2 regions of the Metabacillus schmidteae genome follow, and region 2 is predicted to be linked to the other one. Evidence: riboswitches for the same ligand, from Rfam matches in the RefSeq annotation. Region 2 holds a riboswitch; the other holds the start of a gene.
The links. Region 2 has a riboswitch for cyclic di-AMP ahead of HWV59_RS03940 (TrkH family potassium uptake protein). Riboswitches for the same ligand answer to the same signal wherever they lie in the genome.

Region 1: linked by a shared signal. The riboswitch ahead of HWV59_RS23920 (potassium channel family protein) and the one ahead of HWV59_RS03940 (TrkH family potassium uptake protein) in region 2 are both predicted to bind cyclic di-AMP.

The regions. Positions count from the first base shown of each region.
Region 1 covers NZ_CAESCH010000002.1:643,236-653,801, forward strand. The annotation lists gene HWV59_RS23875 (PAS domain S-box protein) at 1-813, shown strand, start outside; gene HWV59_RS23880 (GNAT family N-acetyltransferase) at 839-1,279, shown strand; gene HWV59_RS23885 (manganese catalase family protein) at 1,344-2,168, opposite strand; gene HWV59_RS23890 (DUF2935 domain-containing protein) at 2,312-3,103, shown strand; gene HWV59_RS23895 (DMT family transporter) at 3,158-3,475, opposite strand; gene HWV59_RS23900 (DMT family transporter) at 3,477-3,821, opposite strand; gene HWV59_RS23905 (TetR/AcrR family transcriptional regulator) at 3,827-4,405, opposite strand; gene HWV59_RS23910 (D-alanyl-D-alanine carboxypeptidase family protein) at 4,590-5,792, shown strand; gene tatA (twin-arginine translocase TatA/TatE family subunit) at 5,872-6,048, shown strand; cyclic di-AMP (ydaO/yuaA leader) riboswitch at 6,331-6,487, shown strand; gene HWV59_RS23920 (potassium channel family protein) at 6,623-7,279, shown strand; gene HWV59_RS23925 (TrkH family potassium uptake protein) at 7,281-8,600, shown strand; gene HWV59_RS23930 (ZIP family metal transporter) at 8,717-9,442, opposite strand; gene HWV59_RS23935 (ABC transporter substrate-binding protein) at 9,575-10,566, opposite strand, start outside.
Region 2 covers NZ_CAESCH010000001.1:811,950-822,515, forward strand. The annotation lists gene HWV59_RS03900 (ABC-F family ATP-binding cassette domain-containing protein) at 1-477, opposite strand, end outside; gene HWV59_RS03905 (hypothetical protein) at 1,406-1,789, shown strand; gene HWV59_RS03910 (hypothetical protein) at 1,782-1,955, shown strand; gene HWV59_RS03915 (hypothetical protein) at 2,064-2,372, shown strand; gene HWV59_RS03920 (hypothetical protein) at 2,402-2,734, shown strand; gene HWV59_RS03925 (hypothetical protein) at 2,731-3,177, shown strand; gene HWV59_RS03930 (GreA/GreB family elongation factor) at 3,428-3,895, shown strand; gene HWV59_RS03935 (hypothetical protein) at 4,121-4,438, shown strand; cyclic di-AMP (ydaO/yuaA leader) riboswitch at 4,690-4,840, shown strand; gene HWV59_RS03940 (TrkH family potassium uptake protein) at 5,010-6,371, shown strand; gene ant(6) (aminoglycoside 6-adenylyltransferase) at 6,532-7,407, shown strand; gene HWV59_RS26960 (DUF3231 family protein) at 7,469-7,900, opposite strand; gene HWV59_RS26965 (DUF3231 family protein) at 7,955-8,359, opposite strand; gene HWV59_RS26970 (DUF3231 family protein) at 8,280-8,480, opposite strand; gene HWV59_RS03955 (DUF2642 domain-containing protein) at 8,643-8,948, opposite strand; gene HWV59_RS03960 (hypothetical protein) at 9,094-9,576, opposite strand; gene HWV59_RS03965 (hypothetical protein) at 9,573-10,049, opposite strand; gene HWV59_RS03970 (hypothetical protein) at 10,158-10,566, shown strand, end outside.

The sequences.
Region 1 (10,566 bases), on a different contig from region 2:
CTACATGAAGTAAAAATAGTCCAGCTTAACAATAAAGAAATAGATGTTGAAATTAAGACCATTCCTACAATATTTCAAGAAGATCATGCAGTTTATTTCATTATTAGAGATATTACTGAGCGTAAATTAGCACACGAAATGATGATTAACTCGGAAAAGTTAACGGTTGCCGGACAACTAGCAGCAGGGATCGCTCATGAAATACGCAACCCGATTACTGCGATAAAAGGATTTATGCAATTGATGGAGAGCGGTAAAAACTATAAACAAGAATTTTTTTCAGTTATCTCTGCTGAAATCAATCGTATGGAAATTATTTTGAGTGAGTTATTAGCTTTAGCTAAGCCTCAATTAGAACGGTATCGACATAGAGACATTCAAAGTATTTTAAAGCATGTTGTTACACTTACAAAAACTCAAGCAATATTACATAATGTTAATTTAAAAACTACGTTTCATCCAGAGCCTGTATTTGTATTATGTGATGAAAATAAACTCAAACAGGTGTTTATAAATTTCATTAAAAATGCAATAGAAGCAATGAAAAATGAGGGGACCATCACACTAATAGTCGAAAAATACGATGATTCCTCTGTTGTGGTAAACATAAAAGATCAAGGGTCAGGAATTCCGAAGAAAATCCTAGATAGAATAGGCGAACCCTTTTTTACAACAAAGGAAAATGGGACAGGTCTCGGGGTTATGGTTAGCCTTGAAATTATGAAACATCATAATGGAGCTGTTACTATTGAAAGTGATTCAAATGGAACAACAGTTTCAATTCAACTCCCTATTTCAAAACCAGAAGATTAAATAGTAAAAAAGAGTGAGGGAAACAATGGAGATTAAGACGAAACGATTAATTATTAAGCCTTGTACAGGAGAATTAATAGAAGAAGATGAAGATATAAAGCCTCATATTCACCACTATCTAGAAGAACTTGAAATAGATCAAGATCTTCTTGGCTGGGGAGTTTGGCTTGTATTCTCACAAACAGATGAAAAAATAGTTGGTGATATAGGTTTCAAAGGAAAGCCTGTTAACGGTATTGTAGAGGTTGGATACGGAATATCCCCTGATGCACAAAACGAAGGGTATGCAACTGAAGCAGTAGAGGCATTAGTTAACTGGGCCTTTCAAACAGGTAAAGTAAATAAAATTATAGCGGAATGCAAAAAAACGAACCATGCCTCCATTCGTGTATTAGAAAAGTTGTTCATGGATATAGTGGAACAAGACGAACATATGGTGTATTGGGAGAAACATATTTTTCATTAATTAAATGACGGCCCTTACTCTGCACAAGTGAGAACCGTCATTTTTTTGAACCTTTACCTTGTTCTTAACAGCTACTTGGCGGTGTATCATGATATTCAGGTGGTGCTGGACGTGGGACGGGTTTTGGAGCATGTGGCTGTGGATGCTGTACATATTCAAAAACACCCTGCCCATCCATGCTTGGTCCACTTGCCCAACGGCCCCGTGCGCTTTCTTCTCCTCTTGATAGATTCATAAATTTATAAGAGAATTCCTGAGCTTCCAAATGAATTGGGAATGTACTTGGTACTGTTCTTCCTTCCTTGGCTTCAAGCTCAGCAATGGCTGCTAACCACTGATTTTGGTGCATCCGATCTCTGGCAATTAAGAATGACAGCATATCCTTAACACCGCGATCATCAGTTGCTTCATATAAACGAACCGCTTGTAATCTTCCTTGTGACTCCGCATTTAAATTCGCTCTAAAGTCAGCCAGTAAATTACCACTTGCAATAATATAGCTTCCCATCCATGGTACACCTGTACTATTAACAGGCAGTGCACCGAGCCCTGATACAATCGCATGCTGTGGATTCATTCCCCCAAGTACAGCTTCGATAACAGGGTTTTTGGCAGCTTCCTCTTGGTCTTTTAAAGGAGCATTATCTAGCAATCTGCCAATCATGACCGAGAGCATTTCAATGTGGGCAAGCTCCTCAGTTCCGATATCTAATAACATGTCTTTATATTTCCCTGGACATCTTGTTGCCCAGCCTTGAAATAAGTATTGTAGGGCAACTGATATTTCCCCAAATTGACCACCTAAAATTTCCTGAAGCTTCTTGGCATAAACAGCATCCGGCCGATCGGGTTTCGCGTTGTATTGAAGCTCCTTGATGTGAAAAAACATGAAGAAACCCTCCTTGTTTGGATTGGTGAACAAGGATATATATATTCTTTGATGAAATGTCCTATTCCTCATTTACTCATCCTTTTACTAAAACAAGCTTCACAAACATACATATTAATGAAGATGGTATAAGGAGGGAAAGTATGAAAACATTTGAACAAGCTGCAGCATTTGAACATCAATTTTGGTTACAGGTGCTCGGTGACCATGCAAGATTTATTCTGGAATCACTGGCAGTAATGGAATCGAAGGATATTGAAAAAGCAAAGCGATATAGAGATGTTTTTGATACCTTACTAAAAAAATCTAGAGAACAATCTAACCTGACAACTTTAACCTTAGAAGCAGAAGAATATGTGAAGGAGTTTCGTGAGTTTAAGCTATCTATTATTAGAAGACATGTTTCAGGGGAAATAAAGATTCATCTTACTCCTACTTTCATCAATCATATGGTAAATGAGCTTGAAGAGTATTTACTCGTTCTTTCATATTTAAAAAGAAAGGAGGCGCCACCGATCTTTCATGAGTTGCACCATCACTTATTATGGCTATTAGATGCGGCAGGTCATGCAGGAGCTATTTCTGATGAATTAGATGCAACAGAAAAAAAGCTTAAACGTAAAAGCGATGAATATGTAAAGGAATTTGAAGAGTTTTATTTAAAAGCAGTTGAATTATCAGGATATTTACGAGCTAATATCGATTCTTTTCCAGCGTTAACAAGAATGAATAAGGAGGTACAACTTGAAATTGAGTTATTTCGAGGGTTTTTAGCTGAAGTGGAAGAAATGGAGCTAAACAAGGAGATGCTTAGTACGTTTTCACCTCTAATGGCAGATCATATGATGAGAGAAGAATGTTATTACTTAATGAAGTTAGCAGAGTCAGCTCAGACTAAAATGCCATCTTGTAATCCGACAAAGCCAAGAATATAAAAAGAGTAGGAAGACAGTTGTAAGCTGTCTTCCTACTAATACTATTAATGAAATTTAAGACGGTAAAAACTTTAACCCAACCGTCGCGGATATGATCATAGCAATAAACAAGACACGTTTCCAATCTGCAGGTTCTTTTAAAAACAGGATACCAAACAGTGCACTGCCAGCTGTTCCAATCCCCGTCCAAACCGCATATGCTGTTCCCATTGAAATGGTTTCTAACGCTAAAGTTAACAACAAAAAACTCGTTCCAAATCCTAAGGCAAGGAATAATCCGTTTAAAAGATTCTTTTTCTCATTAAAACGGGCAATTGCAGCAACACCTGCTACTTCACAGAGTCCTGCTAAAATCAGCATAAACCAATCCATCTTAATTCTCTCCTTTCACAGGCTGGCCATTTTCAGTCGTGACCATTTTTAGACCAACAACACCTGCAATAAGAATCGCACACAATAAAAGTTTCAACCAGTTTACCTCATTCGAAAAAAGGACGAGTTCAACAATGACCGTGCCTGCAGCTCCCAAACCAGTAAATACTGCATATACAGTACTGATTGGAAGTTTCTTTGTTGCAGTAATTAATAAATAAAAACTCACAATAATACATATCACCGTACCAGCCCATTCCAATCCAGTTGATGCATGCTTCAACCCTGTTACCCAACTAACCTCGAAAAATGTCGATATATAAACAAGAAACCAATACTTATTCATTTCGTTTATTCCTCCTTAAAAGCTGAAATGCCTCTCCAAAAAATGTTCCATGAGGCATGAAGTCTCCGTTGAAATCGATCTGTTCCACTATAAAGAAGTTCAATCTGCAATGAATCAATAAGACCAATAAAGGAAATCACTACCTCTTCGAGCGGTACAGTAAAAAATGTTTGTTGCTTCTCTAAATACTGTAGAAAGAGTTGTTCGATATCATCTAAATAGTTGTATACCTTCTGCATCATCAGCTCATGCAAGTGCGAAGGAGGAAGAAACCCATTACGCAATAAAAACTTTGAGGAAGCATGTGTTTCACATCGCTCACTATATTCCGCTAAAAACTGATAGAGCCTATCGTGTATAGGTAATGTGGTTTGAGAGGAAACATAATCTTGTATATAGCGCCTTTCATCCATGATTACATCTTCTAATATACTTAAATACAGTTCATCTTTACCTTTAAAATGGGCATAGATGGATTGCTTTTTTATCCCCACATCATTGGCAATTGTAGCAAGAGATGTGCCATCATAACCATTTTGTGCAAATTGAATCAATGCAGCATGTTTAATGTTTGAAGCAGACATATTATCAACCTTCCTTACGTTCGTCAGTTTATAGTATAATTGCCTTCATTTATAGTGTCAATCCAGAGTTTTCTTGTAGTAAAAAAGTAGGGATAGTTTCAAAATACTGACATTGCTTTTTTCAGTAACCGCTTGTTATCCTATTCAAGAAAGAATAAGAACTATAAAGTATAGGAGCAGCATCATGAAAAAATTCTACCTTAAGTATGTTCTGATAGCTTTCGTCATATGCTCATTTATATTGCCGAAAACCATTAAAGCTGAGACAGAGACAACTGCTAACCTCGAGAAAGAACATCTACACCTTTATAGTGAGGCAGTTATATTGGTTGATGCAGAGTCAGGTCAAATACTATATGAAAAAAATAGTAAAGAAAAACTCCCGCCTGCAAGCATAACGAAAATTGCAACAGCTATTTATGCGATAGAAAAAGGGAATATAAATGATCTTGTGACTGTTAGTGAGAATGCAAGAAATGTGGATGGAACTCGAGTTTACTTAGAAGCAGGTGAAAAGGTTCCATTAAAAAAGTTAATTCAAGGCTTGATCATTAATTCCGGAAATGATGCAGGAGTTGCGATTGCTGAACACCTTAGTGGTTCTGTTGAACAATTTGCGGAAGATTTTAATGAATTTTTACAACAAGAAGTGGGGGTGCAAAATACTCATTTCTCAAATCCGCATGGGCTCTATGAAACAGAGCATTTGACTACAGCAGAGGACATGGCCAAAATCACGCAATATGCGATACAAAATCAAACGTTTAGAGACATTTTTCAAACGAGTGAATTAAAATGGGACGGTGAGACCTGGGATACAACTCTTATCAATCATCATGAAATGGTACGCGACAAGGAGTATGAAGGTATCACAGGTGGAAAAAACGGGTTTGTCCAGGAAGCGGGATTTACACTTGTCACAACGGCTGAACGAGAGAATATAAGTTTGATTGCTGTTACGTTAAACTCGATGTACAGTGAACAGTCCTATGAAGACACCACAGCCTTATTCAATTACGGCTTCGAACACTTTGAAACAGATCAGGTCCTAAGAAATGAAAAATATACTGATGGATTCGAACATTCGTACTTAGTAACAGAAGATACCTCATTTACGAAACGACAAGGAGAAACGATTGAAAAAGATGTAAGTCCATCAGGTGATCTTATTGTTAAGGGTGAGGATCAAAGGATTATAACGGAAGTAGAGCTTGATCAAGTTGAGAATAAAGAGAAAAATGAACAGATGAAAAGTGAGATTGTTACAAATGAAGATGTGGTGAACCAAAAGAGAGAGGAATATCATTTGTCTATCATCGTTCCAATAGCCGTGGTCACCGGACTTTTTGTTTCACTTTTATTTTATTTTCAAATTAGAAAAGTCTAATAACTAACTTTGATTCTTATCTAGATTGATTTATAATGGTAGTTAAAGTCTATCATTCTTATGAAAGAAGTGTGAACACATGAATTTGGGATTCGGAGAAATCTTACTTATTTTGTTTGTTGCGCTGTTATTATTTGGACCAAAAAAATTACCGGAACTGGGAAAAGCAGCAGGTAAAACGCTTAGAGAATTTAAAAATGCTACAAAGGGTCTTATGGATGATGAAGAGCCTGTGAATAAAAAAAATAATCCATAAACGATATATATAAGACACAGCGATATTGCTTGTGTCTTTTTTTATGGAGATAGGATAACAAGGAACCTAGAAAAAGTTCAAAATAAAAAGATTAACTAAGGAAATGATAGTTGAGAGCGATTAAATTAACGAATTTGACCATATATTATCAAAAAATGAATTTTTTCATCCTTTACGATTGAGTGTTGGGGGGAGTAAGATTACATTCGTAAATAATATGAATTAATTAGTTAGTTGACTATTTATTATGATTAATTTGTTTTTAAATAAAAAAGAATAGATGATCAAAGATCGCTTAATCCTATTATTAGGAGCGGGGGACCCATGAAAGTGTCTTAACAGACTTGGGGTGAATCAAACGTCTTTAAAGGTGTTTGTAGGGCTATTCTCTTTTGCCCGAATCCGACAGCTAACTCCGCAAGCGTTAAAGGGATGACCATGTGCTTCTTTTTAAAAGACACAGGGACTCACTACCCTTGTGTCTTTTTTTGTTGTTCAAAAAATGTATGAATGTGTACCTATAAAAGGAAATAAAAGTAACTAACAACATTAAGTATTGAAAGAAGGAATTTTTGTGAAGAAGCAATTTGCTGTATTTGGCTTAGGTCGTTTTGGCGGGAGTCTTGTTAAGGAATTCCATGAGCTTGGAATTGAAGTTCTGGCGATCGATAAAAGTGAGGAAAAAATCCAGCAATATGCTGCATATGCTACACATGCAGTAAGGGCAAATGCAATAGATGAAACAATCTTAAAGCAGCTGGGGGTTCGAAATGTCGATCATGCATTCGTTTCGTTTGGTGACGATATTGAAGCGAGCATCTTAACATCTCTCATTCTAAAAGAATTAGGCATTCCACAAGTATGGGCGAAAGCACAAAATGACTACCATCAAAAAGTGTTAGATAAAATTGGTGTGAACCGTGTTATTCACCCTGAGCGAGATATGGCAAAGCGCATCGCCCATCATATAATATCCGAAAAAATGATTGATTATATTGAGCTATCCAGAGAGTACAGTCTTGTGGAAGTTGTTGCAACAAAGAAGCTATGTAACAAGACAATTTGTGATTTAGATATACCTTCTAAATACGGCTGCAATATTGTCGGCATTCAAAGAGGTGAAGAGATTTGTGTATCACCATCGGAAAATGAACGAATTTCTATTGGAGATGTATTACTAATTATTGGTAAAAATAAAGATATTATAGATTTTGAAGAATTCGGTATGTAAAATGAAAAAATTCATTAAGTTGAATCCGTCGCAATTATTGGTTATTGTGTTCGTTGTGTCGATAACAGTTGGAACATGTATTTTAAAGCTACCTTTTTCTACTTATGAAGGAATTAAATGGATAGATGCTATCTTTATTAGCACCTCAGCGATGACGGTAACAGGACTTGCCACAGTTGATCCTGCTACTACCTTTACAACCTTTGGACAATTTATTATTGCAGTACTTATTCAAATTGGCGGTCTTGGGATCATGTCATTTGCGGTTTTAATTTATATTATGATAGGCAAGAAGATTGGACTTAAAGAAAGATTGCTTATGCAACATGCTTTAAATCAAACATCGGTTGGTGGAATTATTAAGCTTGTGAAATACCTATTTGTTTTTTCCATTACGATCGAGCTGATTGCGATGATTTTCCTTGCAATTCGATGGATACCACAATTCGGATGGGCTCAAGGATTGTTTTTTAGCTTTTTTCATTCGATCTCCGCATTTAATAATGCAGGGTTTGCACTTTGGTCAGATAATCTTATCCAATATGTAGGCGATCCTCTGGTGAATATTGTGATTTCTATTTTGTTTATCATTGGTGGAATTGGATTTACCGTTTTAGTTGATGTGTGGAAAAAGAGAAAGTTTAAAAAACTATCTCTTCATACAAAGTTAATGATTATTGGTACTTTTATTATAAATACTGTGGCTATGCTATTTATCTTTTGTTTGGAATATAGTAACCCAAATACAATTGGTGATCTTACATTAGGGGATAAGCTCTGGGCCTCTTATTTCCAAGCTGTTTCACCAAGAACAGCCGGATTTAATACGATTGATATTGGAAGTATGGATGAAACTACATTGTTTTTTATGATTATCCTTATGTTTATCGGAGCAGGAAGTGGATCTACCGGCGGGGGGATTAAATTAACAACTGCCTTAATTATTGGACTCGCAACAATCAGCTTTTTAAGAGGGAAAACTAATATTGTTATATTAAGAAGAACAATTAACTCAGTTTTTCTTCTTAAAGCACTCGCGATCTCAATGATCAGTATTGTATTTGTCATTATTGGTATCTTTCTTTTAAATATAACAGAAAAAGATGCTTCATTTATTGATATTATGTTTGAAGTGGTATCTGCTTTTGGTACTGTTGGTCTGTCTGCAGGACTAACTGGAACACTAACATCTGTTGGAAAACAGCTTATTATTTTTATTATGATCTTAGGAAAACTTGGTCCATTGACCTTGATGTTTTCTTTAGCAACACCTTCAAAAGAGAAAATTCGCTATCCGGAAGAAGATATTTTAACTGGATAAATCTAATAGGGCTTCCTTCAAATAGGGAGCCCTTTTTTATAGGATAAAAAGTATTAAATTTTGTACTTAGTGTTGGTGTCTAGCTCGAGCCGATAGGCGGGCGCCTTACGCTTTTCTTAGATATTAGCTAAGAACAAAGAAGCCAAAAGTCCTAAAGAAGCAATAAATCCTACTACTGCACCGCCTTCTTCAAATGCTTCCGGCATCATGGTCGAGGATACCATAGCAAAAATTCCGCCAGCTGCAAAAGCAGAAATGATTGAAACGATATGTACAGGTGCATTCTGAAGTACAACATAACCTAATAACGAGCTAATTGATGAAAGTGCTACAACAATTAGCCACATCAGCAATATTTTCTTTCGTTTATACCCGTCTTGTTTTAATCCAACAGTACTGGAAAGACCCTCAGGAAAATTACTAATTAAAACAGCAATAACCATTAAGTAGCTAACCGTTCCTTGTTCTAGTAAACTCACTCCAATAATGATCGACTCAGGAACAGCGTCAATGATTGTTCCAATAAAGATTGATAAACCGGAATGATTTTCAGAGCTTTTTTTTGAGCGCTTTCGCTCACTTCCACCTTTTTTTGAAATAATGGCTTCAGAAAAGGTGAAAACTAAAGCTCCTGAAAGAAATCCAAGGGATGTTGCCCATAAACCGCCTTCATTAACTGCTTCTGCAAGTAATTCAAATGCGGCAGCTCCTATTAAAACACCGGTTCCAAATGACATGATTAGTCCTGTTATCTTCTTAGGAAGATTTGTGAAAATCCCTACCAACGCTCCTAAGAGGATAGGTGATCCGGCAAAAGCTCCCCAAAACGCTGCCTGAAGCAAGATAGCTCATCTCCTGTAAATAGTTATATTGCTATTTTTCCCTTAATTAGTGAGATAAAACGGAAAAGTTGATAGGTAAAAAGTTGGAGTGGAAAAATAATAAGGCGGCCAACAGTGTTGGCCGCCAGTATCTTATTCAGAACCTAATTTGTTTTCGATATCATCTAATAGTAAGTTAGCTGCAATTACGCCACCGGCGGTATTCCAGATCGCATCATCAACTTTATATGCTTTATTAGCTTTTACTACCTCCAGGTTTTTCCAGAGAGGATCGTTTGTCCAATCTTCTTCAGTTTTAGTTGCTTCTGTATCACCCGGTGGTGCGTATGTGAAGTAAAATAAAATATCAGCATCTAATTGCGGAATGATTTCTTTTCCAACTTCACGTACGAATAAATCATCCGGGTTATCTTTAAATAACTCTTGAACGGAATTGGAATGTTTTAACCCCAGCTTGTCAAAAATGACACCAGAGAATGTATCAGTATAATAAACTCTTGTCAAACCTGCCATAAAACGTACAACAGAAACTTCCTGATTAGCTTTATCGCCAAGTGAATCCTTCAATGATGTAATACGTGATTCAAAATCAGCAATGACCTTTTTGCCCTCTTCTTCACGATTTAATGCTTTTGCATATAAATTAAAGTTTTCCTGCCAGTCACCTCTTAATGTCTCAGAGAAAACGGTCGGTGCAATCGCCTTTAATTGTTCATAGACCTTTTCTTGTCGCATTTTGTTTCCAATAATTAAGTCTGGTTTTAGTGCAGCAATGGCTTCTACATTTACTTCACTCTCAGTACCAACGACTTGAACATCTGTCATTTCTTCAGAGATATGATCATACCATGGCTCTCCAAGCCATGATTGAACAGCTCCAACCGGTGTTACTCCCATTGCAAGCAGAGCTTCAGTTCCTTCATTTGTTAAAATAACAACTTTTTCTGGAGTTCCAGTAATTTCAGTTGTTCCCATAGCATGTTCAACTGTATATGTTTCTTCTGATGGTGTATCATTTTTTTCTTTCGCACCTTCAGATTCAGTTGTTTCTTCATTTGTATTCCCACATGCCCCAAGAATAAGAATTGTAATGCTTAGTAAAAATAATGATAACCAAGACTTTC
Region 2 (10,566 bases):
AACATCCCGATCGAGTCCAACCGCGTCTAATCCCAGACCCCGAGCAACTTCCTCAACTTTTGAATTAATTTGATAGAAATCATTACTATCTAAAGTTTCTTGTAGCTCTCCAACTTCTGCAAGTAATGCATCAATATCAGCACCTTCATCACCCATTTTTGCATAAAGTTCATTGATCTCTGATTCAGCATCAAAAAGATATTGAAAAGCAGAACTCAATGCTTCACGCATCGTCGTACCTTTTTGAAGTACAGCATGCTGATCTAAATAACCAACACGAACTTTTCGTGACCACTCAACTTTTCCCTCGTCGGGTTGTAGCTTGCCGGTAACAATATTCATGAAAGTAGACTTACCCTCACCATTTGCCCCAACTAGTCCAACGTGCTCTCCTTTTAAAAGTCGAAAGGACACATTATTAAAAATTGCACGATCACCGAAACCATGACTTAAATCTTTTACATTTAATACGCTCATTTTTTTAACTCCTTATCTAATGTCACATGAGGATATCTTACTAAATTTTGGCTGCTTTTTCTATCTTTAAGTTGCTTGTGAAAATGCAATTCATTTTTGGGGTTTAATCAAAGTCTAGCCCCTATTAATTAATAGAGTTTATTAAATTTTTTATTACTTGGATGTATAACAATTGGGTAAAAGTCTATTATACAACCGAACCTGAGGTAAGATATGAGTTTTTTCTATGTGGGAATAATTGGCGAAAAATGAGAGGATAGGTTGAGTTCTAAACTAAAACTTGTATAACAGGTGAAAACTCACCAATACCCTATTGTTGCCACATACATTCTGGTCATGTTGAGGCAGCCGCGAAGACGAAGTTTGTGCTTAAATAGTAAAAAGAAAATAAACATATCTGACTCCCGCTCGGTTTTCGGTAAAATAAACTTTTCTGATTTCCGGGTCTTTTTCAGTATGAACCCTTGTCCGGTCTGGATTATTGGTTTTCCTTGATTTGTTAGCGTCGGAAAATTCTATTTTATTTCAGGATTTTTGTGAAAAAAGACAGAAAAATCAGCAAAAAAACAATAGAAATTAAGTTTAGTAGAAAATCATACGGTTCTTTCAATGAAAATTATTAAAAATAAATGATATAAATCTTCTGTTCTTATATTTTCTCATATCATGGCATTTACTAGGGAGTAAAAAAGTAATTTGATCAAATTCCATGTTCTTTCACATAATTATGTAATGAAAGATAGATTATTAAATTGCTGATTGTTTATATTAAAATCTTGATAAGTAGACTGGGAACTTTTCATGACAAAATATCGTAATACCATATTATATATAAGGAGCGGGGAGCAAGAAGAAGATTAGGGTAAACAATAAGAAACTTAGAAAGAGAAGCAACAATACCAACAAGAGTAATGAAAATGGTAGTGAGATGCGGACTTACATTATTCTAATAGGAGTTGCTTTATTTTTTATATGGACGTTTTCTAGTTTTATGATCGTTGAAATGAATTTTGTTGATGATTGGAATAAAGGTGATTATCCATTCATTTTCTTTTTTAAAAATCATGTATTCTTCCCTGGAAGTTGGGGAGGTATGTTTTTAATTGCAGGGCTAATTGCTTCTCTTGGGAGTATCTATTTCATATTGACTAAAAAGGCAGCAGATCCTAAAAGGTTAGTATTTCCAGCCGCTCTGCTCACCTTTATATTTTTAGATATCGCTTACTTTTTCTTAGGTCTTGGTTGGAGTGATTCTGTATTGGATTCTATAGACTATCATCAAAAAGGTGCTGAAGAGAAGGTCATTGTTTAAAAAAAGTATCGAGCAATTATTGATTATGGGAAGTTTAGTGGAGCAACGGATTATGTGTATATTAGTAATGATGGAGAAAAATATAAAACCAACACAGATTTTGAAGTGGAAATATACGAAAATGAAAAGTATAAAATCAGTTATCTCCCAAGGACCAAATACATAGTTGGAGTTAGCCATATAAACAATTGAGATAAAGCAATGGAACAAAATAAAATGAATGGATTGAGGTGGAATTTTGAATTGTTGTTGTGAAAGTGGAGAAACAAATGATTTGAAAATTGAAGGAGATGTTGGTGCAGATCCAATTTGGTGTAATAAATGCGGCTGTAATATTGATATGGAAGACCTGCCTGTTTCAGTTGAATTGGCTGATGAATTGTCAGAATGGGCATTAAAATATGGAGAATGGATTGATTGGGACAAAGATAGATTGAGAAATAAGGGCATTGAAATAGAGGAGGAATTTAATAAATTAGGAGTTGTGTTAGCAGAAAGAGTAAAACAAGAGATAGGAAATAATTATAAAATTAAATTTTTTCCTTCCACAAGTGCAAGATTGTATACACGAAAATATAAATAGATAAACTCTGATACCGGGGAGAGTTGTATGTGAATAGAGAAATATATTTCAACTCAAAAAATTATACAGGAGATCACCTTCATGTTGGCAATTGGAACGACGAATCTAAGCCTTTAATCGAAGGGATTGCTTGGGTAAGGCAGGATGGTTCAATGGATTTGTTTTTTAATGAGTTTGAAACAGATCATGAAATCCATGAATTATTTCATAATCACGGTTATTATTATGAAACGTTTAAAGGAGGATACATTTGCACAGTCAATACGGATGAAGAAGCGTATGAGACCTTCCAAAAGTGGGTTGAGGGAGTATTGTATTCTTATCGGATGATAGATAAACCTTCGAGTGAGGAAGTAGAATGAAACAATTGAAGGTGAAGAAGTGGCTATTAGAAGTTGATGTTGATAAGACAAAGGAATTTTATCATAAAGACAATGAATTGTGCGGTTGTTTATCCTGCAAAAATTATATGGAGGCATCTAAACACTTATCTTCTCCAGTTTTAGAGGTTTTTTCCATGTTAGGAATTACTTCTTCTAAACCGAGCCATTTATCAGAATATGGTGAAATGGAAGACAGGTTACATTTATATATTGGCAGTTACCATATCGTAGGTAAATTAGTAGAAGGAGAATATTGTACGGATTCGGAATGGGTTGAAACAAATACAGCCAGAATTCAAAATTTCACATTTGGGTTCAATAAGGAGTTAATGTTTGTACCTGACGAGTTACGAGGTCCGATCCTGCAATTAGATTTTGAAGCTCGCATACCGTGGTTATTACATGAAAAGCCAATGGATTAGGAAAGTGTTCTCTTTAAGATAGGTTAGAAGTATATGAGGTTATTTCTGTTTAAATATGGTAAAATTATTTTGAAACCCTAACGACTAATAAAGGGGACTACCCTCTTTATTTGGAAACAGGAAGGCAGAGATTAGAAGGTATTCTCGGTCTTTTTGAAGGGGTTTATTTTTTTATATAGGAGGAGTTTTACAATGAATAATTTATTGAAAACATGCAAGAGGCAAAATCCAAGTTTGGGGGTTATATACTATGAACCATAACAATCCTCAACACAAAGAGAACTTAGTAAAGCAGATGGTTTATATTGATGAAAACATAAAGAAGCTTACAAGACTTTACATCGCTCACACTCCTGTTCAGGAGCAATTAAAAGACTTTTTTAATCTATATCTGCTGGAATTGGAAGAGTTGCTAAATACTGATCCGAAAAACAGCGTAATACCCTTCCTGCCGAAGGTATATATCGGCACAAGGGTTACCGTATTGTTCGATGAGGAAAACGATACAGAGGATTTTGTGATCTGCTTCCCTGAGCAGTCAGATCCTGATTCTGGTTGTATTTCGTTTTTATCTCCGGTAGGGAGGCAGCTCTTACTCAAGGAAATTGGCGAAAAAATCATGCTCAAAGTACCAACAGGTGAACTTCCGGTAAGAATCAAAGAACTATCATATGTTGGACATCTTTTAAGTGGACAAAAAAATTCAAAAGAGGCCTGACTATAGTATGTAGTTATTAGTACTTTTAAAAAACAAAAGTGGTATATCATTAGTCCTGTTTTTCCCATTGTGTGTCCATAACTGGGTGACATTTATAGGAAAAGCGGGACTTTTTTAAACTACAGGAAAAGCTTGATATTATAAAAGCTCAAAATTATGTGGTAGCGTGTGTTACGTTAATACTACAGGGGAAATTTCCTACTAGGAATAAAGGAGAATTTTATGATGAACTTTATTCGAAAACCTTATAAAGTGGCATTGTTTTCTTTAATCGCAACGGTTGGTGTAACTGTTTTGCTTCTGTTTGTTTTAAGCTTATCCGGAGTAGATACTAAGATTATCCATATTATAGGAAAAGTAACGATTGCTATTTCTTTACCCTTTTTAATTTTAAATCCTTTACTAGGCTTTATTTATTCATTTTTCATCAAAGGAAAAATCAAAATTCTGTATATCCTTCTCCGTTTTGCTTGTGTATGTTCAATATCAGTTTTTGCGTTTATAACTTTTATGTTTCGGTATTTTGTTCCTTTTGCTCCTTAGAACTCGATGGATAATGAAGAGAGGAGGAGTTTTATGTGAATATCAATGCAGATTCTCTTTTACCTTTTATTTTGATGTGGGGAATACCAGCTTTTATGGTTGTTAGAGCATTTCAGAAGCTGAGTAAGGATGGGCGGAACAAGAAACCTTTTGCTACTAATGCTTGCTAGTTTGAATGTTAAGAGGGTTTAACTAACAAGAAGCATCTGATAAAATAAATAAACTACAATAATATATCAAGAAATTCACATACCTTTAATTCGCTGAATCTATTGTGAGCGGGGGAAACATATTTGATAGGTGGCAAATAGGCCTATCTTGGGGTGAGTCTTACATAGTAAGAAGGGATACTCTCAATTCCTAATCCGACAGCTAACCTCGTAAGCGTTATTTTATTTTTCGAGAGAAGGTCAAAGGTTTCGCCCAAAGACCATTCTGTTTGTTATGGTCTTTTTTTGTCTTTATGTAAATAAAGAGGCGATTTGACAAGGGAGTACAGATATAAGGTATGCAATGTTTTGAGGGAAAAGAATTGTAGGAATTTTAGGCATATAGAAGGGATAAGTTAGAAATGCTTAGTAAATCTAAGATAAAATTAAAAATTGAAAATTTGTCACCATCTCAATTGATCGTTTGCTTTTATTTGATTGCAGTGGTGATATCAGTAGCCTTACTGAGTTTACCAATCGCCTTAAAACCAGGAGTAGAATGGTCCTTTATTGATGTTGTTTTTACTGCAGTTAGTGCCATTAGTGTTACAGGCTTAGCGGTTGTATCAACGCCAGATACGTTCAGCATACCCGGCATTATTATTCTTATGTTTATCTTGCAATTTGGTGGAATTGGAATCATGACATTAGGTACCTTTTTTTGGTTACTGTTCGGGAAAAAAATTGGTTTAAAAGAGAGGCAGCTCATAAAAACTGATCAAAATCAATCAAATCTTGCAGGTTTAGTACTATTGATGAAAAATATATTAGTCATTATTATTGTCATCGAGATCATTGGAGGAGCAATATTAGGTACTTATTTTTTGAACTATTATTCTACATGGCAAGAGGCTTATTTACAGGGGTTTTTTGCGTCAGTTAGTGCAACTACTAATGCAGGATTTGATATTACAGGACAATCACTCATTCCCTATGCAAACGACTATTTCGTTCAAATGATAAATATTATTCTATTAACACTAGGGGCGATTGGTTTTCCGGTTCTTATTGAAGTGAAGGAGTTAATTAAAAAGAAAAAGCCTTACAGAACTTCCAATTTTTCATTATATACAAGATTAACAACGAGTACTTTTTTCTTATTAATGCTTTTTGGAACAATAGCTATTTTAGTATTTGATGCACATCACTTTTTCAAAGACAAAACCTGGCATGAATCATTCTTCTATGCTTTTTTTCAGTCTGCCACGACAAGAAATGGCGGCTTGGCTACAATGGATGTAAGTCAATTTTCTGAACCGACACTTCTGATCCTTTCTTTGTTAATGTTTGTTGGGGCTTCGCCTAGTTCAGTCGGTGGTGGAGTTCGAACCACTACTTTTGCAATCAATTTATTATATATTTTCAATTTAGCTAGGGGAAATAAAGCGGTAAAGGTATTTAAACGGGAGATCCATCAAGATGACATTCTTAAATCGATGGCCATAATGAATACAGCCATATCTATATGTTTTATTTCAGTCATCCTCTTGAAGGTTACTGAACCTTTTACAACGATGGAGCTTATATTTGAAGTAACTTCTGCGTTCGGAACTACAGGATTATCGATGGGGATAACACCTGAGTTAAGTGCAATTGGAAAAATTATCATAATTTTATTAATGTTTATAGGCCGTATTGGTATTCTATCTTTTATTTTCATCATTTCAAAAAATGGACATGAGCCAAATTATCACTATCCTAAAGAAAGAGTGATCATTGGATAATCTCTTTGGTAGACCGTTAAGCTTCGCTTGTAAAGAGTAATGAGTTGCCATATCTTAAGAGTCTTTTTCTAAAGTTGTTCTTTTTTACTAGATTGCTTGAATACTATGTAGAATAATAGGAGTGCTAATAGTACCTTGACGGACAAGTGGGGGATGAACAATGAGAAGTGAATCCGAAATGATGAAGATGTTAATTGAATTTGCAAGAAATGATGAGAGAATTCGATTGGTCACTCTAGAAGGGTCACGGACCAATAAAAACATTCCCCGTGATTCATTTCAGGATTATGATATATCCTATTTTGTAACAGATATGAACTCGTTTAAAAAAGATGATGGATGGCTTGATCTATTTGGAAAACAGATCATGATGCAAAAGCCGGAAGATATGGAGCTTTTTCCTCCAGAACTGGGGAATTGGTTTTCCTATCTAATCCTTTTTGAAGATGGGAATAAAGTGGACTTAACGCTTATTCCGTTAAAAGAAGTGGAAGATTATTTATCAGGTAGCGATGGTCTGGTAGAAGTTCTTCTTGATAAAGACTCCATGATTAAAAATGATGTGATTCCTAGTGACCGCAACTATTGGATAAAAGAGCCAACGGCTAGGGAATTTGATGATTGCTGTAATGAATTTTGGATGGTCTCAACATATGTTGTAAAAGGATTAGCCAGAGGAGAAATTCTATTTGCCATTGATCATTTACATGAAATTGCAAGACCAAATTTATTGAGGATGATGTCATGGAAAATCGGGATTGAACAAGGATTCAACTTTAGCTTGGGGAAAAACTATAAATTTATTGATCATTATCTTCCCCAAGATGATTGGAAAGCATTGCTTTCAACTTATCGTCAGGATAACATCGAAAACATGTGGAAGGCATTATTCACCAGCTATGATTTGTTTAGAAAATACTCCAAAGATGTTGCTGAAACTCTCAAGTTTACCTATCCGGATTATGACGACGCCATTACAAAATATACACTGGGACATAGGGACAGGAACCTTGGTCCAATAGATCTCGGGTCATGATGTTAAGGTAATGAGTTTTGGCTAGACAGTGTATATAAAGGGTGGGACAAGAAACCTGTCCCTACTTACTAGCTAATTTTTCCCGGTCTTCAGCTAATGGCGGCTCTTCCAGCCAACCGTGTTTTATTAGTAGTTCTGCTCCATCTTCTGCGTATAACCCTACTTCTGCCATAAGGCGTGCGTATTCCAAAGTTAAGTCTCTTCTTTGTGAGACAGATATAGCAGCTCCGTAATAACCGATTGCGGCTGATATTAGAATGACGATATGATTGAGCATTAATTTATCGGAGAAGGGGGAAACGGTTGATTTTGTTACTTCTGATACCCATGAAGCAGGTGAGGCCAAACCAGCATTCGTTAAAATTTGACTGAGAATATTAAATTGTTTTTCACAAAGTTTTTTTCCTCTTTTAAAATATTTCTTTACATCTTCATTTTGACAAACTTGTCCAAATCCAACCTCTAACACGACCTTCACGATAATCTTCACCATATTGAAACTAATTCCACTAATTTCAACTGTGCTTAAAGGTCTTTTTTTCCCAAATCATCCTGTTAAATAGCTTTGGTTATTAACAACATCTACTTCAGTAGGAGTATTGATTCTCGGCGGTTTACTGTATAGCCCTTTATTCAACATCACATTTGCAGTTCGTTCATATAATTCCATTGCTTCCTTATTACATTGAATAAAGTATTTGATTTGGTCTGTACGGGAAGAAGTGGACACTGCCCCAGCGTACCCTGTTAAACCAAGTAATGTCATAACATGCAAATAACTCAACATAAATGTATCTGTAAATAAGGAAGGGGCGTTCATATTTACATCTTCTTGTACTGAATATCCTTTTGGAATAGGGGGATTTTCTTTCTTAAACGTTTCTGTAAGTGTGATTATATGCGATTCGGCAAGGGCTGAGGGCAAATTCAAAAACTCCTTTGACATCTTCATCTTTTGCTTTTTCAATTGAATGAGTAAGAGAACATATTGATAAAGAATCATTTATATATTGAGTCCATAGATTTGCAATTTCTGATGAAGTCATTTCAACATTATGGTTAAAAGTGTCCATAAAAATAACCTCCATTGATCATCTAATCTTATGTATACGTTCTAATTATTTCTATAGTATTGTTCAATGTCGCATTTTTATTATAAAGAATGCCCTTCATTTTTATTGAAAATATTTAAATATGATAAAAAGACGCCATTAAGACGTCTTAACCTTTGAATTTTATGTTCTTGGTGTAATGAAATAAATAATATTCGGAAATCTAATATGATAATTTGAATCACCGATTGTTAATTGCAGGTGGTCGAGGGCTACTCCTGTAACGACTCCCTCTAATTGTTGGCCATGAATCGTTACAACCTTAATCTTCTTTCCCGCTTGCATCAGTAAATGCTCCATAAAAACTGGTTCAGTAGGAACATTATAAGTGGGGGATAGCTGTTTCATCATCACTGGAAAATTACTCGAATAGACATATTTACCAGGCGGTAAGATTGAATTCTGGTTTCTATACGGATAACTTAGCATCACATGTTCACTCCTTTATTTAGTGTAACTTATGAACAAAATGACCTAAGTGTCACTAGGGACAGGAACCTTGTCCCAAGGGGACCTCTTGATATGAGATAAGGTTAGTAAATTTAATTTAAATGATGGGACAAGGAACTGTCCCTCATTCCCTAGTAGAAACATAATGATAAAAAAGCCCAGTAACTGTCTGAATTAGTAAAAAAATGGGGAAGGAGTAGGCTAGCTGATAATGATTTTGGAATTTAACGATATTTAAGATGGTAAACAGCCATTGTGCAAAAAGGCCCAGCCCAGCCCAAGCTATGACATAAAAAGCGAAGCTATATTTATTTATTTTCAGTACTTTATAGAAATACATAAAAGCATATCCAAATGGAGCATAAAGAGTATAATAAACAACATCAAAAACTTCATAAACGTTGACATCATTTAATTTATAAAAGTCCGATAAACCGCCACCAATTGTAAAGTCAAAAGTCATACCTATTGTCATTCCCCAAAACAGACTCATGACTGTCAATTCCCGGCTAAGTTTTTTGGGTGTTAGGAAGACAAATAAATAGGCAGCAACGATAAAAATAATAAGAGAGATTTCATTCAAATCAAAATTGGTGACCCCCTTCATTTTGTTTGCACCTCCGTCTTAATTACAAAGGAATGATACCATTTATGTATCAAATAACAGGCTATATGTAGTAAAACAAAAAATAGATAATCATACATAACATTCCAATTTTCACTCGTAATGATATTCAGTGTAAGTGAAAGGAAGGTAAGGAGCAGTAATAGTAAAGATGAAACAAGTATATGTATGAACATTTTCTTAACAGACATGGAAAAAGAACTGAGATTAAGACAGTATAAAACAATGATAGGAATGATGATACTCCGATTCATTAAGTAAGCTGTATAGCTCATTGGATGTTCAGAGTACTTGAGAAACTGGAATTCGTCAAAAATAAACCAGCTCCAATTCATATTTACGATCATTAAAAATAAAAAAAGGATCGTATTCTCCACAATCGAGTATGTTTTCTTCTTTATAAAAAATAAAATGATACAAAGCCAGCTAATAAAAAAGTAAACTGCAAATGCCATTTTGTTTACCCCCATAGGTCATTTTTGTATATAATTCCCAATGAGGGATCTCATTATGCCTTGATGATTCATGCTGAAACCTTAAAAAATGAAATGGGAGGCGAGGAAATGGATACGAGAATAAAAGAATTAATAGACCTTACAGAGAAGAAATTTGGTTTAGAAAACTACTACTTACATTCACACGATATATTTCGAAGGGGAGATTTCTTCAACAACACAATTTACACATTATGCATGGAGTGGTTTCCAAATCATGAAACTGTTGAAAAAGATGGCTCCAATCCAGACGGTACAGCGGTTATTGAAATTGATATACATAGTCATAAATTTACGAGTGCTATCTTTGTCAAGGGAAAGACATATGCACATAATGGAGTAGCGTTTGCAAATTCCACTAAAAATGAAATCATAAAATGGATTGAACAGGAAACAGACCTGGTTTATGAAAAGCAATTCAAACTGCGAAAGGAAGAAGAGAGAGAGCTTCATTTTATGGAATGTATTGATGGAGTAG